Regions from separate parts of the Lentzea sp. NPDC102401 genome, predicted to be linked through region 2. Evidence: riboswitches for the same ligand, from Rfam matches in the RefSeq annotation. Region 2 holds a riboswitch; the other holds the start of a gene.
The links. A riboswitch is a leader RNA that binds a small molecule or an ion and turns the genes downstream of it on or off. The one in region 2 is predicted to bind glycine.
Positions count from the first base shown of each region.

Region 1: linked by a shared signal. The riboswitch ahead of gcvT (glycine cleavage system aminomethyltransferase GcvT) and the one ahead of gcvH (glycine cleavage system protein GcvH) in region 2 are both predicted to bind glycine.

Region 1 is NZ_JBIWKS010000004.1:235,157-249,936, forward strand. Features, by position in the region: gene glyA (serine hydroxymethyltransferase) at 30-1,295, opposite strand; gene gcvT (glycine cleavage system aminomethyltransferase GcvT) at 1,309-2,403, opposite strand; glycine riboswitch at 2,500-2,591, opposite strand; glycine riboswitch at 2,592-2,682, opposite strand; gene ACIRG5_RS16185 (DUF3817 domain-containing protein) at 2,728-3,030, opposite strand; gene ACIRG5_RS16190 (hypothetical protein) at 3,045-3,398, opposite strand; gene ACIRG5_RS16195 (transcriptional regulator) at 3,621-4,112, opposite strand; gene ACIRG5_RS16200 (hypothetical protein) at 4,277-4,456, opposite strand; gene ACIRG5_RS16205 (CaiB/BaiF CoA transferase family protein) at 4,794-5,918, opposite strand; gene ACIRG5_RS16210 (acyl-CoA dehydrogenase family protein) at 5,915-7,051, opposite strand; gene ACIRG5_RS16215 (GNAT family N-acetyltransferase) at 7,158-7,592, shown strand; gene ACIRG5_RS16220 (acetyl-CoA C-acetyltransferase) at 7,648-8,850, shown strand; gene ACIRG5_RS16225 (3-hydroxyacyl-CoA dehydrogenase NAD-binding domain-containing protein) at 8,917-10,896, shown strand; gene ACIRG5_RS16230 (hypothetical protein) at 10,957-11,085, shown strand; gene ACIRG5_RS16235 (AraC family transcriptional regulator) at 11,087-12,037, opposite strand; gene ACIRG5_RS16240 (DM13 domain-containing protein) at 12,252-12,785, opposite strand; gene ACIRG5_RS16245 (hypothetical protein) at 12,875-13,225, shown strand; gene ACIRG5_RS16250 (hypothetical protein) at 13,366-13,758, shown strand; gene ACIRG5_RS16255 (LacI family DNA-binding transcriptional regulator) at 13,815-14,780, opposite strand, start outside.
Region 2 is NZ_JBIWKS010000010.1:327,298-342,077, reverse strand. Features, by position in the region: gene ACIRG5_RS32035 (ABC transporter ATP-binding protein) at 103-3,843, opposite strand; gene ACIRG5_RS32030 (hypothetical protein) at 3,870-4,742, opposite strand; gene ACIRG5_RS32025 (ABC transporter ATP-binding protein) at 4,742-5,698, opposite strand; gene ACIRG5_RS32020 (hypothetical protein) at 5,721-6,158, opposite strand; gene ACIRG5_RS32015 (hypothetical protein) at 6,158-6,340, opposite strand; gene ACIRG5_RS32010 (MFS transporter) at 6,780-8,228, shown strand; gene ACIRG5_RS32005 (TetR/AcrR family transcriptional regulator) at 8,238-8,918, shown strand; gene ald (alanine dehydrogenase) at 8,973-10,085, opposite strand; glycine riboswitch at 10,311-10,403, shown strand; gene gcvH (glycine cleavage system protein GcvH) at 10,467-10,850, shown strand; gene ACIRG5_RS31990 (L-serine ammonia-lyase) at 10,879-12,243, shown strand; gene ACIRG5_RS31985 (hypothetical protein) at 12,230-12,838, opposite strand; gene ACIRG5_RS31980 (winged helix-turn-helix transcriptional regulator) at 12,881-13,234, opposite strand; gene ACIRG5_RS31975 (TROVE domain-containing protein) at 13,311-14,780, opposite strand, start outside.

The DNA of each region.
Region 1 (14,780 bases), on a different contig from region 2:
CTCCGGTGGCGCCCCTTCGGTTTCTCGGATCAGAGCGTGGAGTACAGCGGGTGCTTCGCCGCCAGAACCTCAACGCGCGCACGCAGTTCGTCGATCGCCGCGCCCGGCTTCAGGGCCTCCGCGATCACGTCGGCGACCTCGGTGAAGTCCACCTCGCCGAACCCGCGGGTGGCGAGCGCCGGCGTACCGATCCGCAGACCGGACGTCACCATCGGCGGACGCGGGTCGTTGGGAACGGCGTTGCGGTTGACCGTGATGCCGATCTGGTGCAGCACGTCCTCGGCCTGCTTGCCGTCCAGCTCGGAGTTCACCAGGTCGACCAGCACCAGGTGCACGTCGGTGCCCCCGGTCAGCACCTTCACGCCGGCCGCGGCGACGTCCGCCTGCGACAGCCGCTCGGCCAGGATCCGCGAACCTTCCAGCGTGCGACGCTGACGGTCGGCGAACTCCGGCGAGGCGGCGTGCTTGAACGCCACGGCCTTCGCCGCGATGACGTGCTCCAGCGGACCGCCCTGCTGGCCGGGGAACACCGCCGAGTTGATCTTCTTCGCGATGTCGGCGTCGTTCGACAGGATCACGCCACCACGGGGACCGCCGAGGGTCTTGTGGGTCGTGGTCGTCGTGACGTGCGCGTGCGGCACGGGCGACGGGTGCAGGTCGGCGGCGACGAGGCCGGCGAAGTGCGCCATGTCGACCATCAGGTAGGCCTCGACCGAGTCCGCGATGCGGCGGAACTCGGCGAAGTCCAGCTGGCGCGGGTACGCGGACCAGCCGGCGACGATCAGCTTCGGGCGGTGCTCGGTCGCAAGGCGCTCGACCTCGGCCATGTCGACGCGGCCGTCGGAGTCCGCGACGTGGTACGGCACGACGTTGTAGAGCTTGCCGGAGAAGTTGATGCGCATGCCGTGCGTCAGGTGACCGCCGTGCGCGAGGTCCAGGCCCAGGATCGTGTCGCCGGGCTGGAGCAGCGCGAACATCGCGGCCGCGTTGGCCTGCGCGCCCGAGTGCGGCTGGACGTTCGCGAAGCCCGCGCCGAAGAGCGACTTGATGCGCTCGATGGCGAGACGCTCGACGACGTCCACGTGCTCGCAGCCGCCGTAGTAGCGACGGCCGGGGTAGCCCTCGGCGTACTTGTTGGTGAGGACGGAGCCCTGGGCCTGCAGCACCGAGACGGGCGTGAAGTTCTCCGAGGCGATCATCTCGAGAGTGCCCTGCTGGCGCGCCAACTCGGCCGCAACGGCTTCGGCGACCTCGGGGTCGTACTCCGCGAGGGAAGCGTTGAACTGGTCGGACATCTGGAGAATCTCCCTACTTGGCGCGCTTGTAGAACGGAAGTGCGACGACCTCGACCGGCTGCTTCTTGCCGCGGACGTCGACCAGCAACTGGGTGCCCGGCTCGGCACTGGCCTTGGTCACGTAGGCCATGGCGACGGAGTAGCCGAGGGTCGGGGACAGCGCGCCCGACGTCACCTCGCCCACGACCTCGTCACCGTTGAGCACCGCGTAACCGTGGCGCGGGGCACGGCGCTCGGGGGTCTTCAGTCCGACCAGGACCGAGTCCACCCCGGACTCGGCGACCTTGGCCAGCGCGTCGCGGCCCACGAAGTCGCCGGGCTTGTCGAGCTTCACGACCCGGCCCAGGTTCGCGTTGTACGGCGTCAGCGACGTCGTGAGCTCGTTGCCGTACAAGGGCATTCCGGCTTCGAGACGCAACGTGTCGCGGCAACCGAGACCGCACGGCTTGAGCTCGTGCGCCTCGCCGGCGGACAGCAGCGCGGCCCAGACGGCCGGCGCGTCGGCGGGCGCGACGAAGAGCTCGAAGCCCTCCTCACCCGTGTAGCCCGTGCGCGCGAGCAACGCGTCGACACCGGCCACGGTGGAAGGGTACGAGGCGTAGTACTTGACTGACGCCAGATCCGTCTCGGTCAGGCCGGACAGGATCTCGACCGACTTCGGGCCCTGGATCGCGATCAACGCGTAGTCGGTCGACCTGTCCGTGACGACGGTGTCGAAACCGGCGGCGCGCTCGACGAGGGCCTCGGCGACGACCAGAGCGTTGGAAGCGTTCGCGACGACCATGAACTCCTGGTCGCCCAGGCGGTACGCGATCAGGTCGTCCAGCACGCCGCCGTCGGCCTGGGTGATCATCGTGTAGCGGGCCTTGCCGACGGCCAGCGCGGAGATGTGGCCGACCAGCGCGTGGTCGAGGGCCTCGCCCGCCTGCGGTCCGGTCAGGACGATCTCACCCATGTGCGTGAGGTCGAACAGGCCCGCGGTGGTGCGCACCGCGTGGTGCTCGGCGAGCTCGGACGAGTAGCGCAGCGGCATCCGCCAGCCCGCGAAGTCGGTGAACATCGCGCCGAGCTGCTCGTGCTCGGCGTTCAGAGGCGTGAGGCGGGACATCAGAACGCTCCTCCAGGGTGCGCCGAAGAGCCGGACGCGGCCGGCTGAGGCATCAGAAGAATGACACGGTCCATCGGAGACTCCTCACTAGAGCGAGCCTCCCCCTCTGTCATGAGCCTGAGAGCTTCACCACCGAGGTGGCTTGCACCGTGGGCGAGGCTGCCGAGCAGCCTGCTTTCCAGAGTTGCCTTCGTCGCGCGGTACCTGTGCCTGAGAGATTCCGGGGAGGGATTGCTCCTTCGGCGCCCCTGCTGGAGGGGTCTCTTCCGCGCGACATCGACGGCCGTGTTCAGTTGGTAGCCCCAGACGCTAGCAGGCCAAACGTCACAGCGGCACGCCCTGCGCCGTCTTCTCGACCACCTTGCGCTCCGCCCAGAACGACAGGAACGGGACCGTGCCGGCGAGCAGCACCAGCAGGGTGCCCTTGATCGACCAGCGGAGCTTGAGCGCCAGGTCGACGGAAATCACCAGGTAGATGGCGTAGAGGAAGCCGTGGATCGGGCCGACGACCTTCATCGCGCCGCCCATGTCCGCGGCGTACTTGAGCACCATGGCCACGACCAGGAGCAGCAGGAAGACTCCGACCACGTAAGCCATGACCCTGAACCGGGTCAACGCACCCTTCATCTGCCCGCCTTCGCTCAACGACCGTCCCGCGCGTTGAGGTTCGCGAGCATGCGGTTGTAGGCCGCGAGCTCCGCGTCTTCTTCGTCGTCGAAGTGCTCGACAGGCGCGGGTTTGACGGCGTCAACGGTAGCCATCGGCTTCGGGGCGGCCGCAACCGGCTCGGGTGCGAGATCCGCCTCACGGTTCTGGCGCGCCAAACGACGGAACCGCCACACCATGAAGAGGGGGAAGAGGCCGAAGAGCGGCCACTGGAGCACGTATCCGAGATTCTGGAACGTGCCGCTGGCGGACTCGAAGCGCTGCCACTGCCACCACGCGAGTCCGCAACAGGCGACCAACGCCGCCAGACAGGCGAACGCGATCAGCACTCGTTGGGGGGTAAGGAGGCCGCGCACGACCTCCACACTACTGGGGAGTTGTCCCGGGAGTCCGGGAGCCCTTGCGGGGGCCCCGGGGACTTGGGGAGCCCTTCCGGGGGTCTGGGGGCCGCCCCCGGCGAAAAACACTCCGAAGTCAGCTTTGGCGAGCGCGCTCCGCGAGCGCGCCGCACCGCTGACGTAGGGCTGCCGCCTCCGGCAGCCCGTTCCTACTTACGCCACGCCGTCCCGGCGCTGCCTCTGCAGACGAGCAACGCACCAGGCTGCGGCAGAACCGCGGCGAAGGTGCTGGAGAACCGTCATCGGTCCCAGGCGCCTCCCGAGATCGGCAGGAGACAGGCCGGCCGCGCGGTAGTCGAGCGCGCGCTGGTCCAACGGGCTGATGCCCGCGTCCCACCACTGCTCGGCTTCGGCGACGTCGCCCACCAGCTGCCAGTAGCTCGCCGCGGCGGCGAGCAGTGCCTCGGGTGCCTCCGGCGCCCGCTTGCGCATCGCGGCCACGTAGGCCGGATCCGCCGAGTCGACCTTGACCAAGCCACGCGACCCGCTCCTGCCTCCCCGCTGCACGGGGATGCCTGGCGCCGAGGGGGGAGCCTCCGCGAGCCACGCGTTCTTGATCCGGTTCACCTCCTGCATCTCTGCGTCGTCAGACCGTTCAGCCGCCCACTGCTGCAACAGCTCGTGGACCCCGGAGTCCTCGACCATATGTGCCTCCTCGTCGGTCGGGGATCGGCCATTGCAGCGGAAGGTATTCGGTAGGTCTGACAATCGCCAGACCCTGAATCCCCAGAACACCCGTTACCAGTGCGTGATTGGCCTCATTCCACCCATCCGGCTCAACGCAGACGGCCGAGGATCACCGAACGTCACTAGTTGAGAGGGGTGGCCGTGCCGAAGAGGCTCCTGACGAAGGTGATGATCGACTCCGCGCCGTCCCGCAGCCAGCCGAGAGCCGTCTGGACCGCCGAAGCGGACTCTTCTGGCCGGGTGATCAGGAGGAACAGCACCAGCGCGACGCCCGCCAGCACTAGCACCTTCTTGAGGTTCACAGGTACCTCTCCGTCCGTGTGGTTCACCGGTCAGGCGGCGGACCGCCCGTGTCACCCGTCATGGTCCCTCATTCACCCTTGCGATGAACAACGACCACGCCCAACTCGTCCCAGGATCCACCAGGGACGCACGCCTGCAGGGCGGCCAACGTCACCCGAATGGCGGCTAAAGACAGGCCTCAACAGCGCCGATGTCCTGGGCACGAGGTGAACACGGACTCCCTCGCATCCCACAGCTTGGAAGAGAGACTGTTGCACCGGGGCTCACCCGGATGCCGAACTCACCCCATCACGCACCGTCACGCCTTCGTGGCGCTATTAATGCGCACCCGAGCATTCATCCAATTACTCCAGACCGCCGCAGTTCCATAATTCGGCCGTCCGCCACACCCATGTCGGCAAGCACTTCCCCGGTGTTCACCCCGACGGGAACCGGGGCCGTCGGAACCGCCGCGGGAGTCCGGTCGAACCGAGGTGCCGGCGCCGGGTGCGGAGCACCGGACACGTCCACGAACGCGGCACGCGCCTCGTTGTACGGATGCCGCGCCGCTTCGGCGGGGGTCAGCACCGGAGCCAGGCAGGCATCCGTGTCCCGCGCGAGGTCCGCCCACTCGTCCCGCGGCCGGGTCTTCACCGCCGCCGCGATGCGCTCCCGCAGCTCAGGCCAGTTCGCCGGATCGTTGCGCGAGGGCGCGTCCTCCAGGCCGAGCACGCGCACCAGGTCGGCGTAGAACCGCTCCTCCAGCGCGCCCACCGCCACGTACTGCCCGTCGGCGGCCTCGTAGACGTCGTAGAACGGCACTCCACCGTCGAGCATGTTCTCGCCGCGCCCGCCCGACCACATGCCCGCGGACCGCATCCCGTGCAGGAACGTCGTCAGCAACGCCGCCCCGTCGACCATCGCGGCGTCCACGACCTGGCCGCGTCCGGAGCGCTCCCGTTCGTACAGCGCGGCGAGCACGCCCAGCGCCAGCAGCAGCCCTCCCCCGCCGAAGTCGCCCAGGAGGTTGATGGGGAACGACGGCGGCCCCCCGGCACGTCCCAGCGGCTCCAGCGCGCCCGCGACGGCGATGTAGTTGATGTCGTGGCCGGCGCGGTCGGCGAGCGGCCCGTCCTGGCCCCACCCGGTCATGCGTCCATATACAAGGCGCGGGTTGCGGGCGAGGCACTGCGCGGGCCCGATGCCCAGCCGTTCGGTCACCCCCGGCCGGAAGCCCTCGATCAGCACGTCCGAGCGTTCGACCAGGCCGAGAACCAGCTCAGCGCCCTCTGGCGTGCGGGTGTCGATCGCGACCGAGCGCCGGTTGCGGCCGAGGAAGTCGCCGGGGATCGTCTGCACGCTCCCCGGCTTGTGCACCTGGATCACGTCGGCGCCGAGGTCGGCCAGCACCATGGCACCGAACGGCGCGGGCGCGAGACCCGCGAGCTCGACGACCTTCAGACCTGCGAGGGGCCCGGTCACAGGGACCTCGCGATGATTTCCTTCATGATCTCGTTCGTCCCGCCGTAGATCCGCTGGACGCGGGCGTCGGACCAGGCACGCGCGATCGGGTACTCGTTCATGTAGCCGTAGCCGCCGAAGAGCTGCACGCACTCGTCGACGACCTTGCCCAACCGGTCGCTGGCCCACCACTTCGCCATCGCGGCCGTGGGGATGTCGAGTTCGCCCTTGAGGTGCTTCTCGACGCACTCGTCGATGAACGCCCTGGTGACAGCGGCTTCAGTGGCGCACTCGGCGAGCTTGAAGCGGGTGTTCTGGAACTTCATCAGCTCCTTGCCGAACGCCGTGCGCTCCTTCACGTACTTGAGCGTCACGTCGACGGCCGCCTCGATGCCCGCGATGCAGCAGACGCCGATGATCAGCCGTTCCTGCGGGAGCTGCTGCATGAGCTGGACGAACCCGAGCCCCTCGGCGTCCCCCAGGAGGTTGGAGGCGGGCACGCGGACGTCGTCGAAGAACAGCTCGGCGGTGTCCTGGCCCTTCATGCCGACCTTGTCGAGCACGCGGCCGCGCCGGATGTCGTTCTCCACGACGAGCAGCGAGATGCCCTGCGCGCCCTGGGCCGGGTCGGTCTTGGCCACGACGATCACCAGATCGGCGTGCACGCCGTTCGTGATGAACGTCTTCGAGCCGTTGATGACGTACTCGTCGCCGTCCCTGACCGCCTTCGTCCGGATGCCCTGCAGGTCGGAGCCCGCGCCGGGTTCGGTCATCGCGATCGCGCCGACGTACTCGCCGGACGCGAGCTTGGGCAGCCAGCGCTGCTTCTGCTCCTCGGAACCGTAGGAGTTGAGGTAGTGCGCCACGATGCCGCTGTGGACGCTGTTGCCCCACGAGCTGTCGCCGGCCCGTGCCTGCTCTTCCAGCAACACGGCCTCGTGGGCGAACGTGCCGCCACCGCCCCCGTACTCCTCGGGGATGCTGATGCACAGCAGCCCGAGCTCACCGGCCTTGCGCCACAGGTCGCGGTCGACCTGCTTCTGCTCGGCGAAGCGTTCCTGGTGCGGCGCGACCTCCTTCTCCATGAACGTGCGGGCGAGCTGGCGCAACTGGTCCAGGTCGCTGTCCATCCACCGCGATCGACGCTCTGCCATGCGGTCCACGTAACCACCGGGCGGTGATCCACGCCATGACCGCCGCGCCTGCACGGGCCCGAAAAACTGAGCGAAATTCCCACCCCGGTCGTCCAGACTGCTTCACATGCAGATCCACCAGGTCATGCCGGACGAGTGGGAGCTCTGGCGTGACGTCCGCCTGGACGCGCTGGCCAGCGACCCCGAGGAGTTCGGCTCCACCCTGGCGCGCGAGCGGACGTACACCGAGAACGAGTGGCGTGACCGCGCGGCGGAGGGCCTGAAGCTCGTGGCGCTCGACGCCCGTCCCGTCGCCCTGGTCGCCGCCACCGCGCAGCCAGAGGGCCTCTACCTCTACTCGATGTGGGTGCGCGACTCCCACCGCGGCCGGGGCGTCGGCGAGGCGCTGGTCAGAACGGTGCAGGCGTGGGCGGCCGAGGAAGGCTGGAAGGTCGTGCGGCTGCAGGTGTACGACCACAACCTGCCTGCTCGCCGTCTCTACGAACGCCTGGGCTTCGTCGACGTCGAAGAGCCGGAGCACATGGAGTTCCGGGTGAGCTAATCGGTCACCCTTCACGGTCATGGCCAGCTCCTGCGCGCGGGCCTAGCGTGGTGTCATGAGCGAAGCCTTGATCTTCGACGCGGTGCGCACGCCGCGCGGCAAGGGGAAGCGCGGATCGCTGCACAGCGTGAAGCCCGTCGATCTGGCCGCCGGTGTGCTGCGCGCGCTGTCCGAACGCAACTCTCTCGACACCTCCGCGGTGGACGACGTCGTGTTCGGCGTGGTGTCTCCGCTCGGTGAGCAGGGCGGTGACATCGCCCGCACCGCCGTGCTGGCCGCCGGGTGGGACCAGCGTCCGGCCGGGGTGCAGCTCAACCGGTTCTGCGCGTCGGGCCTCGAGTCGGTGAACCTCGCCGCGGCCAAGGTCGCGTCCGGGTTCGAGGACCTGGTGGTGGCGGGCGGCGTCGAGTCGATGTCGCGCGTGCCGATGGGCTCGGACGGCGGCGCGTGGGCGATCGACCCCGCGACGAACTTCGACCTGTCGTTCGTGCCGCAGGGCGTGTCGGCCGACCTGATCGCGACGCTGGAGGGCTTCTCCCGCACGGACGTCGACGCGTGGGCCGCCCGGTCGCACGCCCGCGCGTTCGAGGCGCAGAAGGACGGCCGGTTCGAGCGGTCCGTGGTGCCGGTCGTCGACCAGAACGGCACGGTGGTGCTCAAGGAGGACGAGACGATCCGTCCCGAGTCCACCGTGGAGTCCCTGGGCCGGTTGAAGCCCAGCTTCCAGTTCCACGGCGACCTCGGCTACGACACCGTCGCGATCGACCGCTACCCCACCGTCGAACGCATCAGCCACGTGCACACGCCGGGCAACTCTTCGCAGATCGTCGACGGCGCCGCCGCGATGCTGATCGGCTCCGCGGCGACGGGCAAGGCTCTCGGACTGACCCCGCGCGCCCGCATCGTCTCGGTCGCCGTCGTGGGCACCGAGCCGACGATCATGCTCACCGGACCGGCGCCGTCCGCGCGCAAGGCGCTGGACAAGGCGGGGCTCTCGGTCGAGGACATCGACCTGTTCGAGGTCAACGAGGCGTTCTCGTCGGTCGTGCTGAAGTTCCTGCGGGACATGGACATCCCCGAGGACAAGGTCAACGTCAACGGCGGCGCGATCGCGCTGGGCCACCCGCTGGGCGCCACCGGCTGCATGATCCTGGGCACGCTGCTGGACGAGCTGGAGCGCCGGGACCTGCGCCGCGGCCTGGCCACGTTGTGCGTGGGCGGCGGCATGGGAATCGCGACGATCATCGAGAGGGTCTGAGCTGTGTCGAACTCTTCTGGCACGTTCCACTACGACAAGGGCGAGGACGGCATCGTCACCCTGACGATGGACATGTCCGGCTCCGCCAACGTGATGAACGACGAGTACCGCGAGCTGATGGGCGACGCCGTCTCGAAGCTCGAGGGCGACGACATCTCCGGTGTGATCATCACGTCCGCCAAGAAGACGTTCTTCGCGGGCGGCGACCTCAACGTGCTGATCGCGATCACGCCGGAGAACGCCTCGCAGGCGCTGGAAGGCGTCGAGGAGCTCAAGTCGCAGCTGCGCCGGCTGGAGAAGCTCGGCAAGCCGGTCGTGGCGGCGATCAACGGGACCGCGCTCGGCGGCGGGTTCGAGATCGCACTGGCCTCGCACCGCCGGATCGTGCTGAACGACAACGGCATCCGCGTCGGCCTGCCAGAGGCGACGCTCGGTCTGCTGCCCGGCGGCGGTGGCGTCACGCGCATGGTGCGCCTGCTGGGCGTGCAGAAGGCGTTGCCGTTGCTCATGGAGGGCAAGCAGCTGCGGCCGGAACGCGCGCTGCAGGCCGGAATCGTGCACCAGGTCGTGGACACCCGCGAGGAGCTGATCTCCGAAGCACGCGCGTGGATCCTGGCGAACCCGGCTCCGACGCAGCCGTGGGACGTGCAGGGCGCGGGCGTGCCGGACCTGAAGTTCGGCGACCCCAACAGTTACGGCCTGCTCGCCGCGGCTCCCGCCGTGCTGAGCAAGAAGTCGCACGGCGTGTACCCGGCGCCGGAGAAGATCATGGCGACGGCCGTCGAGGGCGCCTACGTCGACTTCGACACGGCGCTTCAGATCGAGGGCCGCTACTTCGTGGAACTGGCCTCCGGTCAGGTCTCCAAGAACATGATCACGGCGTTCTGGTTCAACCTCAACGAGGTCAACGGCCGCGCGTCCGCGACGGGACAGCGCGTGGCCAAGCTCGGCGTGCTGGGCGCGGGCATGATGGGCGCCGGAATCGCCGAGGTGTCCGCGAAGGCCGGCATCGAGGTGGTCCTGAAGGACGTCAGCCTCGAAGGTGCCCAGAAGGGCGCTCAGGGCCTGGAAGGCATCACGCCGACCGACTCCGACGACGACCTCGCGGGCTGCGACCTGATCATCGAGGCCGTCTTCGAGAACCGCGAGCTGAAGAACAAGGTTCTGCCGGCTGCCGAAGCGAAGGCGTTGCCGGACGCCGTGATCGCGTCCAACACCTCGACGCTGCCGATCACCGGTCTCGCGTCGGCGGTGACGGCGCCGGAGCGGTTCATCGGCCTGCACTTCTTCTCGCCGGTGCCGAAGATGCGGCTCGTGGAGATCATCCGCGGCGAGAAGACGTCGGAGGAGACGCTCCAGCGCGCGCTGGACTACGTGCGGCAGATCGGAAAGACGCCGATCGTGGTCAACGACTCGCGCGGTTTCTACACCTCGCGGACGTTCGGCACGTACGTGATCGAGGCGATCACGATGCTGGCCGAGGGCGTGGCGCCGGCGTTGATCGAGAACGTGGCGAAGAAGTCCGGCATGGCGGTCGGCCCGCTGGCGGTGTCGGACGAGGTGACGCTGTCGTTGCAGCTGAAGATCCACGACCAGACCGTCGCCGACGACCCGTCGCTGGTGTCGGAGAGCCCGGCGTACGACCTCATCCGCGAGCTGGTGTCCTTGGGACGTAGCGGAAAGTCGACGGGCGCGGGCTTCTACGAGTACCCGGAGGGCGGCAGGAAGTTCCTCTGGCCCGAGCTCACCACCCGGTACGCGAAGGCCGACGCCGGGGTGTCCGAGCAGGACGTGCGCGACCGGCTGCTGTTCGTGCAGTCGCTGGAGACCGTGCGCTGCCTGGACGAGGGTGTGCTGACGTCCGTGGCGGACGCGAACATCGGCTCGATCTTCGGGTTCGGCTTCGCGCCGTGGAGCGGTGGCACGCTGCAGTTCATCAACTCCTACGGCGTGCAGGCGTTCGTGGAGCGCGCGGACTACCTCGCCGACACGTACGGGGAGCGGTTCCGGCCGCCCGCCTCGCTGCGGGAGCGCGACAGGTTCTGACCTTTTGGGACGTTTTGGAGTGCTTGCGGCCGTCCTCGTGGCGGCCGCATTCTCTTTCACATGAGAAAATTCTTCGTTGCGATGGTGTCCGCCGCGGCCGCGATGCTGGCGCTGGCGGGTCCGGCCGCGATCGACTCGTACCTGCCGGCCACCGACACGGTCGCCGCCGGCGACGCCTGGGACTGGTGAGTCAGGCCCGGTAGGAGCCCGGCGACGAGCCGGTCCAGCGTTTGAAGGCCCGGTGGAAGGCGCTCGCCTCGGAGAACCCGAGGCGCAGCGCCAGTTCCTCCACCGACTCCCCGCCCCGCACCAGCGACGCCACGGCCTGGTCGCGCAGCAGCTGCTCGCGCACCTCGCGGAACGACGTCCCCTCGCCCGCCAGCCTCCTGCGCAACGTCGGTGCCGACACCCCGAGCTGCGCCGCCACGGCCTCCAGCCCGGACACCCCTCGCCCGAGCAGCCGCCGCACGTGCCCCGCCGTGTCCGCGCCGTGGTCCCGGCGCGACAACAACTCCGCCGGCGAGTGCCGCAGAAACCGCTTCAGCGCCGCCTCGTCCTGCACGACCGGCATGCGCACGAACTTCGGGTCGAACGCGATCGTGGTGGCGTCCGCGCCGAACCGCAGCGGGCAGCCGAAGATCAGGTGGTACTCGGCGGCGTGCGCGGGTTCCGGATAACCGAACTCGGCGCTCTGCAACGGAATGCGGCGGCCGATGAGCCACGACGAGAACCGGTGCCACAGCACGAGGAGCGACTCGGTGAGGAAGTGGTCGGGGTCGCCGGGGATGTGGAGCGTGAAGCGGCCGTCGGCGAGCGACAGCTCCAGCGGGTCGTCGAAGAGCGCGTAGAAGGCGAGGCCGCGTTTGAGGGCCGATTCGAGGTCCGGGCAGTGCACGGCGAGCAGGCACATCATGGCGAACGTGCCGCGCTTCGACGGCCGTGGCCCGAAGCCCATGAACTCGTCGTCGAGGACTTCCCAGAGCGTCTGGATGAACTTCGTGTACTGCGCGGGAGTCACGCGCGCACGGTCGTCCGCGAGAAGGCTTGAGGGGATGCCCGCGCCGTGCAGGACGGCGGACGGCTCCGGGCACGCGCGGAGCGCCGCACGCACGTAATGGATCGCCACGGTCCTGGTGTGCACGACCCACAGTAAACGCCACAGGCGGTGGCGCGGCTCCGGGGAGAGCAGGAGTCGCGTCACCGCCGCGGCGGGCCCACCCAGTGAGCCGTACTCCTTGCCAACGGGGCTTCCGCACGCCCATCGACAAGGGACGTTGTGTCCGTTGACGTTAACGCTATGTGGTCTAGACCAAGAAAGTCAATAGAGCGAAGAGAGCAGCCAGGGTGCCGATGTTTCAGGCTTGTTCCAGTGGTGCTACAGCGAAGCCCGCACTGAACCGCTGGCACCAGATCACGACACTCCGAATGCCGGAAACATCCACGCCGGAAGGAATTTCGTACACCTGGTCGCCACGATTCCCCTTCAGCTTGCCGAGGCTCGTGAATCCCTGCCCGAACGTCTTCTCCGACGAGTTCGACGCGTGCGGCGACAGGTAAACGTACAGGTCAGGGCCATCGCTCGTGTCCAGCGCGGCGAACTGGACCGAATGCCCGCCACCCGGCAGCTTGATGAGGCTCGCCTTGCCGGTGGTCGCGTGCTCAAGTGAACGCCACTGCCCCGTCGCGACCTCTTTCGCCGTTTCCACGGGCGCCGGGACGGACGTGGAGACCGGCGCTGACACCGGTGCGGAGACCGGCGCCGAGACGGACGTGGAAGTCGGCGCGGGGGGCACGAGCAACGCGTCGTGCGTTTCCCGAACCGTGAGCAGCCTCCACGGCTGGAACAGGTACAACCCGACCCCGAGCGCGACGACGAGCAAAACTGACACGGGGATCAGGAATCGGCGATGACGCATACCGAAAATACTGGCCCAAACCGGACCGAAAAGAGCTTACGGAGTTGTTAGGGTCCCTAGCCGTGGCGACACAGGCGAGGATCGGCCAGGCCGTGCTCGGCGTCCTGATGGTCGGCTGCGCGCTGACAGGCCTGTTCCCGAGACCCGTACCGCTCCTCTTCGCCATCGCGGCGGTGGGCACGGCCAACGCCGCGTTCCCGCTGATGCGCACGTTCGGCTCGGCACTGCTGGGCGGGGTGGCGGCCTCCTCGATCGCCCTCTCCTCGGTCCCGTTCGTCACCTGCTCCTCGGAACGCTTCACCGAGGTGTTCACCTGCTCGGGTGACGCTCCGACGTGGCATCTGACCGGAACCGTGCTGGTGGCAGGCCTTGCCGGGGCCAGTTTGGTGCTCGCCCGGATAACAGATCAGTGACGGCGATCACTCAACCGGGGGCATCAAGGAGCCGATAAGGCATCCAGGCGAGCGTTCTCCTGCGACCGGGCTACCCGGTAATCTGCCGAGGAGCGTGATCGCCCGACTTCACACCGTGAGCATTGACTAGGAGGACTGCTGTGCGCGCACTGTGGGCCGCAGGTGGTTCCGCTGTGCTCGGGTCAGCGTTGCTCGGCGTGCTGGTAGGCATGGCGATCCACGGGGCGGCCGGCGAAGATCCGCCGGGCAGACCGCCCGCGTCCACCTGGATCTCGTCCACCCCCGGCACCGCGCCGAGCTCGACGGAGAGCTCGGCCGCGAACAGCAGCAGCGCGTCATCGAGCCCGAGCAGCTCGACCCCGAGCACCCAGCAGACGCCGAAGAAGACCACCCCGCCGCCGGCCGCGACGAACCCGGCCGAGGCCCCGCCCGCACCGGCTCAGACGACGACGACGCCGCCGTCCTCGTCCGGCTGGCCGTGCAGCCCGCTGAACCCGCTGCCGCCGCCCACCTGCAAGAACATGGGCAACTAGTCCCAGCACTCCGTCGCGCACGCGTTGATCGTCGTGCGCGACGGGGGTCAGGACCTTCAGGCGGACTCGCGCCGCACCAGCACGGTGGGCAGCATCTGCTGCTTGCGCTTCACGGTCTCGTCCCTGAGCAGCTTCATCAGGTGCTCGACCATGTGCTTGACCTGCTCGTCCGAGTCCTGCCGCACCGAGGTCAGCGGCGGCGAGGTGTGCTCGGCGATGGTCACGTGATCGTCGAACCCGACGACGGCGACGTCTTCGGGAACGCGCTTCCCGGCCTCGTGCAACGACTCCAGCGCACCCGCGGCCATGAGGTCGGAGGCCACGAACACGGCGTCCAGCGCGGGAACCCTGGCCAGCAACGAGGACATGGCCTTCCGCCCGCCCTCGCGGGTGAACCCGCCGTCCTCGGTGAGCCGGGCGACCCCCTTGTCGTCCAACGACATGGCGGACTTGAACCCGTTCAGCCGATCTATGGCCGACAGCTCGTCCAACGGCCCGGAGACGTGGACGATCTTCTTGCGCCCCAGCGACTTCAGGTGCTCGGTGGCGAGAACGGCGCCGCCCTCGTTGTCGTTGTCCACGAGGTGCATCCCCCGCAACGACCCCCAGGGCTTGCCGGCGTACACCACCGGCAGCGGCAGCTTCTTCACGACGGAGACGACCTCGTCGTTGCGGTGCGGTGCGAACACCAGGGCACCGTCGACGTGGCCGCCCGCCAGGAACCGGTGCGCGCGGGCCTGATCGTCCGGCGAGTGCACCAGCATCAGCACCATCTGCACGTCGACGTCGGCCAGCGCACGCGCGCCCGCACGGATCAGGCGCGCGAAGTGCGGGTCATCGAAGATCTTGGGCTCGGGCTCGGAGAACAGCACGGCCACGGCGCCGGTGCGGCGGGTGACCAACGCCCTCGCGGCGCGGTTCGGCTGGTAGCCCAGTGCCGACACGGCCGCGTTGACCGCCTCCAGCGCTTCCGGGCTGACCCGCGGCGACGCGTTCAGCACTCGTGACGCCGTGGCGCGGGA
Region 2 (14,780 bases):
TTGCCTCGCCATCCCTGTTCCTCGGCGCCCCGTGCTCACCTGGCGCCCGTGCCCACCCGGCGGACGGGTGGGCACGGCGGGCGCTGCTTGGTGGGCTCGGGCTCAGGCGGCTTCCGGGGTGTCGCCGTGGCGCCAGAGGCGGGCGTAGGTGCCGTTGGCCGTCAAGAGGTCGGCGTGGGTGCCCTGTTCGATGATCCGGCCGCCCGCCAGCACGACTATTCGGTCGGCCCTGGCCGCGGTGGCCAGGCGGTGGGCCACCACGAAGGTCGTTCTGGCTCCTGCCAGGTGGTCACTGGCCGCGAGCACCGCCGACTCCGTGGCCGGGTCGAGGGCGGCGGTCGCCTCGTCCAGGAGGAGAAGGTCAGGGTTGACCAACTCCGCTCTGGCCAGTGCCACCAGCTGGCGTTGGCCCGCGGAGAGGTGGTTGCCTCGTTCGCCGACGGGCTGGTGGAAGCCGTTCTGCAGGGTGGCGACCATGGGGAGGGCGCCGACGGCTTCGGTGGCCCGCTGGATCTCCTGTTCGGTGGCCGTGGGGCGACCGTAGGCGACGTTGGCGGCCAGGTCGCCGCCGAACAGGTGGGCCTCCTGGGGGACCACGCCCAGGCGTTGGCGGTACGCGGAGAGGTCGTAGGTGCGGACGTCCACGCCGTCCACCAGGACCGCACCACTCGTGGCGTCGTAGAAGCGGGCGATGAGTTTGACGAGGGTGGACTTGCCCGCGCCGGTCTCGCCCACGAGGGCGACGGTTTCGCCTGGCTTCACGTGGAGGGACACGTTGTCGAGCGCCGGGGTCTCGGCGCCCGCGTAGGTGAAGGAGACGGCGCGCAGCTCCACCTCGCCCCGCAGGCGGGGTGGGACCGGGATCGGGTCCGGCGGTGGTTCGACGGTGCTCGGGGTGCGCAGGAGGTCGCCGATTCTGCGCAGGCCCACCCTGGCCTGCTGGTAACCGTCGAAGACGCCGGAGAGCTGCTGGATCGGGCTGAAGAACAGGCCCAGGTAGAGGAGGAACGCCAGCAGGACGCCCGGAGTCAGCGAGCCCGTCGCCACGCGGTGGGCGCCCACGGCGAGGACCACCGCCTGGGCCACACCGGAAAGCATTGCCACGAAAGGGAAGTACGTGGCGATGTAGCGCTGGGCGCGCAGGCGGGTGCGGCGGTAGGCGTCGCTGCGTTCGGCGAAGGCCTCCGCCGAACGGCGTTCCCGCGTGTAGGCCTGGGAGACGCGCAGGCCCGACACGTTCTCCTGGAGATCGGCGTTGACCGCGCTGACTCGTTCGCGGGCCTCCGCGTAGGCGGTGGACGAGAGACGTTGGAAGAGCACCGTCGCGACGGCCAGGATCGGCAGCACCGACAGGGCGATCAGGGCCAGCGAGGCGTCGGTGAACACCAGGGCCGCGGTGATGCCCACGACCGTGATCAGGCTGATCACGGCGGTGACCAGGCCGGTCTGCAGGAACGTCGAGAGGGCGTCGACGTCCGTCGTCATCCTCGTCATGATGCGGCCGGCCATCTCGCGCTCGTAGTAGTCGAGGCCGAGGCGTTGCAGGTGGGCGTAGCTGCGGACGCGCAGCAGGTAGAGCAGGCGCTCGCCCAGGCGGGCAGCGAAGATCGTGCTGCTCGCCGTGGTCAGCCAGCCGACCACGACCAGGCCCACGCCCAGGACGACGGCCTGCCACAACGACGACTCGGCGCCTCCCACGACACCGCCGTCGATGCCCAGCCGCACCAGCGACGGCATGCCCATGCCGACCAGCGCGTCCAGCACCACCAGGGCGCCCACGCCGCCCAGCGTCCAGCGGACGGGGCGCAGCAGCCGGGCGAGGCGGAAGGCGGGATCGGGGGCGCGCGGGTCTTCGCCGTGCAGCACCGGGATCTCGGTGGCGGGCGGGAGTTTCCGCACCTGCGCCAGCAGTTCCGGGGTGGGCGGGCCGCCGGCCAGCGCGGACATCCCGCCGCCGGCACCGCCGCCTCCACCACCGCCACGGCGCCCGCCGGAGGCGGGAGTGGAGGTCCTGGCCTCGGCGATCAGGCGTTCGTCCAGGTCTTCCTGCGACAGCGCCGGCCACAGCTCACCGGTGCGGACGGGCGCGGCGGACTCGATCGCCTCGCCGGGGCCCGCCAGCAGATCGCGGTAGAGAGCGCAGCGCGCCATCAGTTCGGCGTGCGTGCCGATGTCGATCACGCGCCCCGCGTCCAGGACCGCGATCCGGTCGGCGAGCGACAGGGTGGAACGCCGGTGCGCCACCAGCAAAGTCGTGCGGTGCGCCGTCACCGAGGCCAGCGTCGCGTGGATGGCCGCCTCGGTCGCGTTGTCCACGGCGGACGTCGCGTCGTCCAGCACGAGGATGCGCGGGTCGGAGAGCAGCGCACGAGCCAGGGCCACGCGCTGGCGCTGGCCGCCGGACAACGTGAGGCCGCGCTCACCGACGACCGTGTCGTAGCCGAGCGGCAGAGCCTGGATGAAGTCGTGGGCCTCGGCGGCCTTCGCGGCGCGTTCGACCTCGGCCCGCGACGCGTCAGGCCGGCCGTACGCGATGTTCGAGAACACCGTGTCGGAGAAGAGGAAGGCCTCCTCGAACACCACGCCCACCGTGCCGCGCAACGACTCCAGCTTCAACGTCCGCACGTCCGCGCCGCCGACCCGCACGGCACCCGCGTGCACGTCGTAGAAACGCGGCAGCAGCAGGGAGACCGTCGACTTGCCGGAACCGGACGTGCCGACCAGTGCCAGCGTCTCGCCGGGCTCCACGGAGATCGAGAAGTCCTGCAGCACCGGCTCGCTGCGGGCGTACCCGAACGTCACGCCGGAGAACGAGACCCCGAGCGGCCCGTCCGGCACCTCGCCGGGGCCGTCCGTGACGTCCGGCTGCGAGTCGATCAGTTCGTAGACCCGCTCCACGCCGGCGCGGGCGAGCTGCGCGGACACCATCAGGCTCGACAGCAGCCGCGTCGGCCCGACGAGGTTCGCCACGTACGTCGTGAAGGCCAGGAACGTGCCCAGCGTGACCTGACCGTGCAACGCCAGCCAGCCGCCCAGCCCGAGCACCGCGACCTGGCCGAGCAACGGCAGCGCCGTCACGGTCGCGAGCGGCTTCGACGACAGCCGGGCGGCCCGCATCCGTTCCGCGAACAGCGATTTGGCGTGTTTCTCCAGCCGCGCGACCTCGCGCGCCTCCTGGCCGAAGCCCTTCACCACGCGGACACCGGTGACGGTCTCCTCGACGTGCTGCGCCAGATCGGCGGCCCGCTGCTGCGCCGACCAGGTGGCGGGGAACAGCGTCAGCCGGGTGCGCCCGGCCAGCCACGCCACCAGTGGCAGCACGATCACCGCGATGATCGTCAGCGGGATCGACAGGTAGATCATCGCCGCCAGCGCGGCCACCGCGAACACCACCGTGCCCACGGCCAGCGGCGCCATCATCAGCAGCGACTGCACCAGCTGCAGGTCGGTGATCGAGCGCGACACGATCTGCCCGGTCCGCAGCTCGTCCTGCTTCGCGCCGTCGAGCCGCTGCACCGCGGAGAACACGCCGAGCCGCAGGTCGTGCTGCACGCCCAGAGCCAGCCGCCCGCCCAGATAGCGCCGCAGGAACGCCGACCCGAACGTGAGCAATTCAAGAACGATCAGCGCCACCATGAGCGGCCACAGCCGGTCGGTGCGGCCCACCGTCGAGTCGTCGATCGCGGTCTTGAGCAGCAACGGACCCGCCGCCTGCAGACCCACGCCGACGACCGCGGCGACCACCGACAACACCACCAGGCGGGGGTGCTGCCAGCACGCTGCGGTCAGTCGGCGGATCCAGCCCTTTGTCACGGGACCCACAGTACGTTCGGGGTCCGACATAAAAATGTGACGTCAGAAACCGCAGGTCAGGTGATGTCCTTGGATTGCGTGACCGCCCAGCCGCCCGCGAAGACGATCCCGGACCAGGCGAGGAACACGAGGCCCGACCACCACCAGTCGAGCGCCCCGCCGGCACCGGCGATCGCGCGCAGCACGTCCTCGATCTCCGGCGGCACCACGCCCGCGGACGACAGGAACAGGTCGACCGCGACCGCCCCGGTGAGCCCGTTGATCGACCCGTTCGGCAGGAAGCCGATGACCGCCGGCACCTCCAGGTACGCGAGCACGAAGTGCAGCACGTTCTCGATCACCAGGAAGTACAGCAGCAGCAACACGATCGTCCCGGCGACGTTCGGGATGAGCGCGCCCACGCCGACGCCGAACATCGTCATCAGGATCGACGACAGCACGCAGACCAGCGTCAGCATCGCCCACCCACCGGCGTCCGGCAGCTGCCCGGACTCGCTGGTGAGCACCACGCCGATGCCGAGGAACAGCATGATCGCGAGGCCGTAGATCGCGCCCCACAGCACGTAGACCAGCATCTTCGCCAGCATCGAGTGCATCCGCGACGGCGCGGTCAGGAACGTCGTCGTGATCGTCCTGCGGTTGAGCTCGCCCGAGATCGCCATCGCGCCGAAGATCATCGGGAAGATCGTGGAGATGTTGATCGCCCGCGCCATGCCGAACAGCGAGATCTTCCACTGGTCCGGCGTGACCCCGAGGAAGTCGGACACCTCGTCCACGTCGCTCGACGACGCGAAGTCCACGAAGAACTGTCCCAGCAGACCGGTCGCGAGTCCCCAGCCGAGCGCCAGCACCGCGGTCGGGATCAGCAGACCCCACCACAGGCCGGTCGTCGTCGTCTTGCGGAGCTCCGCCTGTACGAGGTTGCCCATCAGGCCCAACCACCCTGCTGTTGCTGCTGATACGGCGCCGGTGCGCTCCCGGCGTACTGGCCACTGGTGAGCTGGAAGAACAACCGCTCCAGGTCGATCTGTTCCTCCTGGATGCCGTAGATCGACACACCGGCCTTCAACGCGCAGTCCGCCACGTACTTGGAGTCCACACCGGACACCGCGAGCCTGCCGTCCGGCAGTTGCTCGATCGCCTGCACGCCTTCGGCACGGAGAGCGTTCGCGAGCGCGTTGAGGTCCGACGGCTGCACGAGAACGCGCCGCTGCTGCGACTGCCGCAACTGGTCGAGCGGCCCGTAGAACATCGTCTGCCCGCGCGAGATGATCACGACCTGGTCGACGGTCTGCTCGACCTCCGCCAGCAGGTGGCTGGAGATCAGCACCGTGCGTCCCATGCGCGCGTAGGACTGCAGGAACGTCCGCAGCCACGCGATGCCCTCGGGGTCGAGCCCGTTCGCCGGTTCGTCCAGCACGAGCACCTGCGGGTCGCCGAGCAACGCCGTGGCGAGCGCGAGTCTCTGCTTCATGCCGAGCGAGAACCCGCCCACCTTGCGATCGGCGGCCGTGCCCAGGCCGACCAGGCCGAGGACCTGGTCGGCCTGCGCGTCCGGCACGCCGATGGCCGACGCGTACACGCGCAGGTGGTTGCGGGCGGAGCGGGCGGGGTGGAACCCCTGCGCCTCCAGCACCGCGCCCACCACGCGGCCGGGCTGGCCGAGTTGGTGGAACGGTCGTCCGTTGATCGTCGCCGTGCCGCTCGTCGGCTTGACGAGACCCAGCAGCATTCGCAGGGTCGTCGTCTTGCCGGCGCCGTTCGGACCGAGGAAGCCCGTCACGCTGCCGGGGGACACGGTGAAGCTCAGGTTGTGCACGGCCATGACAGAACCGAACTGCTTGGACAGGTTCTGGACCGCGATGAGGCCGCTGCCGTCATGCATGCGGCCCATCCTGCCTGATACGTCAGTCCGGCAAGGCGTGCTTGGGCCGAGACACGACGGGCGCGCGATGCACGACCGACGGTTCGTCCCGCATGATCGGCAGTTCGGTGGTCATCTCCGCCGGGGTCTCCTCCGGCAGTTCGATAACACCTGATCGAGTGAAAGGGTTGCGCAACGGCCGGCGCCGCTCGCGGTGAGGCAGCCCCTCGCCGATCAGGTGCTGGTGCGCCATGTTCCAGATCTGGCACGGCCACCGGCGGCGACGCAGCCAGCCGGGACAGGCCTTGCACCGGCCGTCCTCGTCGGGCTGGTGCACCGTCAGCAACAGCCGCCAGCCGTCCGCCAGGCGGTGGATCTCCGCGCGGGCCAACGGAACCAGCGCCTCGGCCTCTCCGTGCTCTGCGACTTTGTCCAGCAGTGCCAGGCGTTGCAGCACCGCGTCGCGGAGGGTCTCGTCCATCACATCTTCGCCGTGGCCTGGTCGAGCAAAGAGCCCAGGCGACGCGTCTGAGTGGCGGACATCACAGCGGTCTCGCCAGGAGGCGTGACCAGCAGAACCCGGTCGTTCTCCACCAGAACGGTCATCGATCTGTCCCGACCGAACGGGTCGTGGCAGTGGATCCATCCCTGTGGTTCAGCCATGGAATCTCCCTTCGAGGGACACCCGACTCCGTCTTCATCGGCCGAACCCCCTGCTCGCCGCACCGGGAAACAGCGAATTCACTCGTTTGCTGGACTGGCCGGACACGGCCAGTGGTCCACTCGGGGAAACTTTTGGGTCGCGTTTCGGTGGGGGTGCTGGGCGCGCCTGCCCAAGGCCCGCTATATTTGGACACGGCGGCCCCGCTCCCAGTGACCCCCAGGCTGGTTGAGCGCGGCCGCCCTTTACGTGGCGGGCTCCGGCGTTCATTGGTCTTCGACCAATTTCGCCGGAGCCCGCAGTGCTTGTCGGGGGACACCCCGCCCCCCAGGTCTTTCTTCCCCTTTCTTTCCTCGCGTCCGCACGCTCTGCGCGAAATCGGCTTGCGCCCCGCACTCTCGTACGCTGTAAGTTCCTCGTACACCGTAAGGGGGAGGAACGATGACTTCGACGACCGAGAAGGTCGGGGTGCGCCCGCACCCCCAACGCTGGGCCGTGCTCGGCGTGCTCTGCCTGTCCGTGATGGTGGTGGTGCTGGACAACACCGTTCTCAACGTGGCGATCCCGTCGATCTCGACGGGCTTGGACGCGAGCACCGCGGACATCCAGTGGATGATCAACGCCTACTCGCTGGCGCTGGCGGGCCTGCTGCTCACGACCGGATCGCTCAGCGACAGGTTCGGTCGCAAGCGGGCACTTCTGGCCGGTCTCGCGCTGTTCGGCACCGGTAGCGCGGTGGCCGCCTACGCGAGCTCGTCCGAGGCGTTGATCGCGGCCCGCGGGTTCATGGGGATCGGCGCCGCGGTGCTGATGCCCGGCACGCTCGCCGTGCTGATGCAGTTGTTCGACGACGAGGAACGCCCGAAGGCCATCGGCATCTGGGCCGCCGTCACGAGTCTCGGCTTCGCGGCGGGACCGGTGATCGGTGGCGCGCTGATCAAGCACTTCTGGTGGGGCTCGGTGTTCCTGATCAACGTGCCGGTGGCGATCCTCGCGATCGCGGCCGTCGCGATGCTCGTGCCGGAGTCAAAGGACCCGACCGTGCGCAAACCGGACGTGCTCGGCTCGATCCTGTCGATCATCGGCATGGTGTCGATCGTGTACGCGGTGATCGAGGTGCCGGAGCACGGGTTCGGCTCGGCCGAGTTCGGCGTCCCGGTGGCGATCGGGCTCGTCACCATGACCGGATTCGCGTTGTGGGAACGGCACACCGCCGATCCGATGCTCGATCTCGGGTTCTTCAGGAACCGCCGCTTCACCGGCGCGGTGGCGTCCGGCGTGCTCGCGGCGTTCGGCATGGCGGGCTCGCTCTTCCTGCTGACGCAACACCTTCAGGGCGTGCTCGGCTACAGCCCGCTGGAGGCCGGCGTGCGCGTGGCACCGATGGCCATCGCGTTGCTCGTCACCAGCAACACCCTGGGACAGCTCGTGATCAAGCTGGGCGCGGGCAGGGCGATGCTGCTCGGCATGACGATCGTCGCGGGCGGCGTGGCACTGCTGTCGATCGGCACCACCTACCCGCCGACGCTGGCCGGCCTGATCCTCATCGGCGTCGGAGTCGGTGTGTCCCAACCGGTCGCCGTCAACGCGCTGATGGGCTCGATCCCGCCGGAACGCGCCGGCATCGCGTCCGGGCTGTCCGGCACGCTGACGGAGCTGGGCTCGTCGTTCGGCATCGCCGTGCTCGGCGCACTGCTGTCGGCACGGTTCGTGGCGTCGTTGCCGGACGGCGTTCCAGGGCGGTCACTGAGTGAGGCGCTGCACAGCGGTGCGGACATCACGGTCGTGCGCGAGGCGTTCTCGAACGGCATGAGCGTGAGCCTGGTGATCGGTGCGATCGCCGTGTTCCTGGGAGGTGTTGTGGCCAGCGTGTTGCTGCGGCGTGCCTAGGATCGGCCTGTGGACAGCGTGTGGTTCGGCAAGCCCAGGCCCAGCAGCGGGCAGCCTCTCGGCCTGAGCCGGGAGGCGATCGTCCACAAGGCGATGGAGATGCTGGACGAGCACGGCAGGCAGAAGCTCTCCATGCGCAAACTCGCCGCCGAACTGGGCGCGGCCCCCATGTCGCTGTACTGGCACGTGCCGACCAAGGACGCGCTGATCGAACTCTGCCTCGACGAGATCTACGGCGAGTTCCCCCTGCCGGGCCCCGACGAAGACTGGGAGACGGCAGTGCGCGGGATGATGAACGCGATGCGTCATCTCGCGCACAGGCACCCGTGGTGGATCCGGGGCATCGGTGAGTTCAACAGCATCGGCCCGAAGGCCGTGGCGATGTCCGACTCGATGTTCGAACCCATGCTGAGAGCGGGCCTGTCGTTGCCCGCCGCGGCGCAGTCGATCTCGACGGTGTCGAGCTTCGTCGTCGGGTACGCGATCGCCGAGGTCAACTTCATCGCCCGCGGCGGGATGGACTCGCCGCCGCCGGACCTCGCGAAGATCGCCGACATGTACCGGGAGAAGCACCCCAACTACGTCAGGATGCTGGACGAGCAGGAGATCTGGTCGCTGGAAGGACAGTTCGAGTTCGGGCTCGACTGCGTGATCGACGGCATCAAGGCGCGCGTCGCCGCCCTAAGATAGGCGAAACCCCCGCAGCGATTCACGCGTGCGGGGGCCTCATTCATTCAGTTGGTCCTAGACCACGGTCTCCAGCGGCGTGTGCACGAGGCCGGTCGCCTCGGCCACCGGGCCGTTGGTCAGCAGCCCGGCGTGGACGTTGAGACCCAGGGCGAGCGAACGGTCGTCCTTGAGCGCCTTCTCCCAGCCCTTGTCGGCCAGCGCGACCGCGTACGGCAGCGTCACGTTCGTCAGCGCGTAGGTCGACGTGCGCGGGACGGCACCCGGCATGTTCGCCACGCAGTAGAACACCGAGTTGTGGACCTCGTAGGTCGGCTCGGCGTGCGTGGTGGCGCGGGAGTCCTCGAAGCAACCGCCCTGGTCGATGGCGATGTCGACGAGCACCGAGCCCGGCTTCATGTCCGCGACCAGCGCGTTCGAGACGAGCTTCGGGGCGGCGGCACCGGGGACGAGCACGGCGCCGATGACCAGGTCGGCCTCGCGGACGGCCTGCTCGATGGCGAACGAGTTCGAGGCGAGCGTGCGCAGCCGGCCCTGGAACTGGGCGTCGATCTGACGCAGGCGGTCGACGTTGGTGTCGAGGATCTGCACGTCCGCGCCCATGCCGACGGCGATGGTGGCGGCGTTGACGCCGGCCACGCCGCCGCCGATCACGACCACGCGGGCCGGGGCGACACCGGGGACGCCGCCGGGCAGCACGCCGCGGCCACCGGAGGGCTTCATCAGGCTGAACGCGCCGACCTGCGGGGCCAGCCTGCCCGCGACCTCGGACATCGGGGCGAGCAGCGGCAGCGAGCGGTTCGGCAGTTGCACGGTCTCGTAGGCGATGGCCGTGGTGCCGGACGCCAGCAGCGCCTCGGTCAGCGGCCGGTCGGCGGCGAGGTGCAGGTACGTGAAGAGGGTCTGACCGGCGCGGAGACGGGGGTACTCCTCGGCGATCGGCTCCTTGACCTTGAGAACCAGGTCACCTTCCGCCCACACGTCGTCGGCGGTCGGGAGGATCTTGGCGCCCGCGGCGAGGTACTCCTCGTCGGTGATCGCGGAACCGAGACCGGCGCCCTGCTCGACGTACACGTCGTGGCCGCGGCTGGTCAGTTCGTGCGCACCGGCAGGCGTGAGAGCGACGCGGTACTCGTGGTTCTTGATCTCGCGAGGAACTGCGATCCGCACGATGACTCCTCCGTTCGGTGGGCCGACATCTCATAATGTGGGCCAGTCGGAAGGTCATGTCACTGTGCGGATCGCACTATCCGGTACCCCCCTGGTTGTTCATCTAGGACAGAGCGACCTGAGCCTCGTTCGCGTTCCGCTCGACCGTCCTGCGTTGACACTCGGCGGGGGCCGCACATAGCGTTCGCGCCGAGAACTGAACACCGGCCGCGGCGCGCAAGCGTCAGAACCCGAGTGGGAGAGACCTCGACGAACCGGTCGGGGCGCCGAAGGGGCAAGCTCCCGCACACTCTCAGGCAGCAAGACCGCTCGGGGTAGGCAACTCTGCACGGCGGAGGGGGCGCAAGTTTCCTGACCCGTCACAGCCAGAGGAGTCGCGCCGTGGAGTTCCCCGAGAACCTGCTCTACACCGCCGAGCACGAGTGGGTCGACTGGACGCCGGGCACCCAGGACCCGCTGACCTGCGGAATCACCGAGTACGCCGCTGATGCGCTCGGCGACATCGTCTTCGTCCAGCTGCCAGAGGTCGGTGCCAAGGTCGTCACCAACGCGGTCTGCGGCGAGCTGGAGTCCACCAAGTCCGTCAGCGACCTGTTCTCGCCCGTCACCGGTGAGGTGATCGAGGTCAACAGCGCCGTCGTGGACGACCCGGCGATCGTGAACAACGACCCGTACGGCGCCGGCTGGCTGTTCAAGGTCCGCGTCGAGTCGGCCGAGAACCTCCTCACCTCGGCGAAGTACGCCGAGCTCACCAAGTCTGACTGACCGCTCCACCACCACGAGGGACTGATCAGTGGCGATCAGCGTTTTCGACCTGTTCTCCGTCGGCATCGGACCGTCCAGTTCACACACGGTCGGTCCGATGCGCGCGGCCGCGATGTTCGTCGAGAAGCTCGGCGCACGTGTGTCCGAAGTGGACCGCGTGCACGTCGAGCTGTTCGGCTCGCTCGGTGCGACCGGCCACGGCCACGGCAGCCCCAAGGCCGTGTTCCTGGGCCTCGAAGGCAACCATCCCGAAGAAGTCGATCCCACCGTCGCGGCCGCCCGCGTCGAGGAGATCGTCTCCGCCAAACGGCTCAGGCTCGGCGGCGCGCACGAGATCGACTTCGTGCACGACCGCGACCTCGTCATGCACCGCCGCAAGTCACTCCCGTTGCACCCCAACGGGATGAGCTTCGAGGCGTTCGCGGGCGGCAAGTCGGTCGAGCACGCCGTCTACTACTCGATCGGCGGCGGTTTCGTCGTCGACGAGAACGCGTCGGGCACCGACCGGATCAAGCTCGACTCGACGCCGTTGGCTCACCCGTTCCTGACCGGCGACCAACTGCTCGCGCGCTGCCGCGAGACCGGCCTGTCGATCAGCGAGATCATGATGGCCAACGAGCTGTCGTGGCGCACCGAAGCCGAGGTGCGCCAAGGACTTCTGCGCATCTGGCACGTGATGCAGGAGTGCGTCGAACGCGGCTGCAACGAGCACGGCGTCCTGCCCGGCGGTTTGAAGGTCCGCCGCCGCGCCGCCGAGATGCGCAGGACGCTGGAGAAGGAGCACTTCGTCACCGACCCGTTGCGGGTCATGGACTGGGTGACGCTCTTCGCGCTGGCGGTCAACGAGGAGAACGCGGCGGGCGGCCGTGTCGTCACCGCACCGACCAACGGCGCGGCCGGCATCGTCCCGGCGGTCCTGCACTACTACACGAAGTTCGTGCCGGGAGCCTCCGACGACGGCGTGGTCCGCTTCCTGCTGACGGCAGGCGCGATCGGCGTGCTGTTCAAGGAGAACGCGTCCATCTCCGGCGCCGAGGTCGGCTGCCAGGGCGAGGTCGGCTCGGCCTGCTCGATGGCCGCGGGCGGTCTCGCCGAGGTGCTCGGCGGCACCCCCGAACAGGTCGAGAACGCCGCCGAGATCGCCATGGAGCACAACCTCGGCCTGACGTGCGACCCGATCGGCGGCCTGGTGCAGATCCCGTGCATCGAACGCAACGCCGTCGCGTCCATCAAGGCCATCACGGCCGTGCGCATGGCTTTGCGCGGCGACGGCTCGCACTTCGTGTCGCTCGACAAGGTCATCAAGACCATGCGGGACACGGGCAAGGACATGTCGGTGAAGTACAAGGAGACAGCTCGCGGCGGACTCGCCGTGAACGTCATCGAGTGCTGACCTCCGCCAGCATGTCGATCTGGTACACCGCCCACTGCGCGCTCTCGCCGTCCATTTCGGACAGACGGGCGCGCAGTGCGGCGGTGAGCAGCCACTCCCGGATCGGGCCGCCGGGCTCTGGCCAGAGATCCCAGCTGGAGGCGGACCGCCCGCTGCCGGACAGGAAGTCGTAGGACCACTCCCGGGCGAGCTCCGCGACGACCACCGGGGGAAGGTCGTCGATGACGCGCAGCCACGGGGTCACGTCCTGATCCATCTGGGCCGCGGCCCAGATCAGCTCGGCGACCTCCGGCCAGCGCTCCTCGTCGCCGGCGGCGCGGACGACGGTCTCGGTGAGCAGCGATCGCAGCGCGATCTGCTCGTTCTCCGGCCAGCGGGACAGCCCTGCCCACGTCAGGCCTTGGGTGAGCCAGCTCTCGGGGGTGTGGTCCAGCATGCCGACGATCCTGGGCGCGAACCGGCGCCAGGCGAGTTCGTACTCGTCCTCGTCGAAGTGGTCGAAGACCTCCCTCGCGAACTTCCGCAGGAGGTCGTCAGGAACCAGCGCCGGATCCCCGTCGAGCTGATCCAGCTCGGCTTGGTTCCAGCAGCGCAACAGCCGTTCATGCAGTCAGATTAAGCAGCCGGGACAAGCGGATTACCTGGCGTCGTACGCCTTCTGCGCCTCGAGCACCTCTGGCATGCGGCCCTCCAGCAACTGGATCAACGACAGCAACCGCTCGGCCGTGTCGCGGCCCAGCGGCGTGAGGCTGTAGTCGACGCGCGGCGGGTTCGTGTTCTGGGCTTCCCGGTGCACGAGACCGTCGCGCTCCAGCGCCTGCAACGTCTGGGACAGCATCTTCTCGCTGACCCCGTCGACGCGGCGGCGCAGCTCGTTGAAGCGCAGTTGCCCGTCGGCGAGCGCGGTCAGCGTCAGGCTGCCCCACCTGCCGGTGATGTGCTCCAGCGTGGGACGCGACGGGCACGCTTTCGCGAACACGTTGTAGTCCATAGCGGCATCATACCTGGTCAAAACGCTAACTGAAAGTAAGTGTGAGAACTCTCCGCGTCAGGAGAGCTCTCACGCCTCAGAACGGCCAGGTGGCGTTCTGACCTGCTTCGAACAAGGGGACCATGCGGAAAGTCGCGTCCGTCAGGCCGCCGAACTCGTGGCGATGAGCCGTGCCGGTGGCGTACGCGGCGTTCCGGTAGCCACCGAGGTTGAAGCCGTAGATCGGCACGTGCCGCGGCACGACGTCCGAGACGCCCTGCCCGTAGTACCCGGACATCGTCTGCATGTCCGAGATGATGAACACGCGGTCGTGCCCCTTGTAGGTGCGCTTCAACGACCCGACGATGTCCGTGCCGTGCCCGACCTCGCCGATCCGCTTGAGGAACCGGTCGACCTCGCGGATCACCGAAGCGCCCCGCGCGATGTCGTGCCGGAACGTGCCGTCGGCGAACCCGACGACGTCGACCTGCTCGCCCTTCGCGCCCAGTGCGACGCCGAACACCGCCGCGGCCTTGGCCGGGGTGACCTTCGAACGAGCCGAAATCGTGCCGCCGGTCATCGACGCCGAGGTGTCGACGAGGATCAGCGACCGGCCCGGCAGGGCAGGCAGGTTCTCCAGCGACGCCTGCAGCGCCCGGTCCAGGGCGTGGCCCCAGCGCAGGCTCGGAGCCGCCTCGTACGCGGACAGGAAGCGGAACGGGAACTGCCGTGAACGCGCGACCTGGCCCGGGTCGGCCAGACGTGCCGCGACAGCCGCCGCTGCCTCGTCGGACATGCCGGCCTCGTCGAAGTTCCTGAGGTTGCGCAAAAGAGCCATGTAACCCATCGACGGCGCCAGTGCCTCCCACACCTCACGGGTCAGCGGTCCCTGCAGCCATCCGGCCACGGACTCCCACGTCATCCCCGCCTGACGCAGCACGTCGACCGCGTCGGGACGGGAGAACAGCGAACGGCGCTGCTCGACCGGCCACGCCATCAGCTCACGCCGTGCCGCGATCACGCGCAGCTCGGCGGGAACGTCCGCCTCCGCGGAACGGCGGCGGTCCAGCACGTACTGGAAGAGCGCGCCCTGCCACGGAGCGGCGGGCGAGGGGTGGGCGAGGTTCAGCACGTCGGCCATCCGGAAGCCACGGGCGTCGCTGTCCCACTTGAGGACCGCGCGCTCGTTGTACAGGCGCCCGACGGCGTCGGCGATGCCGCGCTTGATCGGCTTCGGCACGCGCCGGCCGTTCGTGCCGGTCCAGTAGGCCAGGAGTTCGCCCGGCTCGTCGGCGCGCTGCAGCACGGAGTCCACGACGGCGCGGTTGGTCACGCCGACGTCGGACTCGGCCACGAGCCGTGCGAGCACGAACTCGGCCGCGCCGACGAGCGACGCCGTGCGCATGTTCGCCTCGCCGCGCAGCCACGCGAGCAGGCGCGCGGTCCACTCGGGATCCGCCAGAGCGGTCTCGTGGACGAGCTGGGCGAAGCGGTTGTCGCGCTGACCGCCGGACTCGTAGAAGGTGTCCTCGCCGCCGCCCATGTTCGACACGGCGAGCAGGAACAG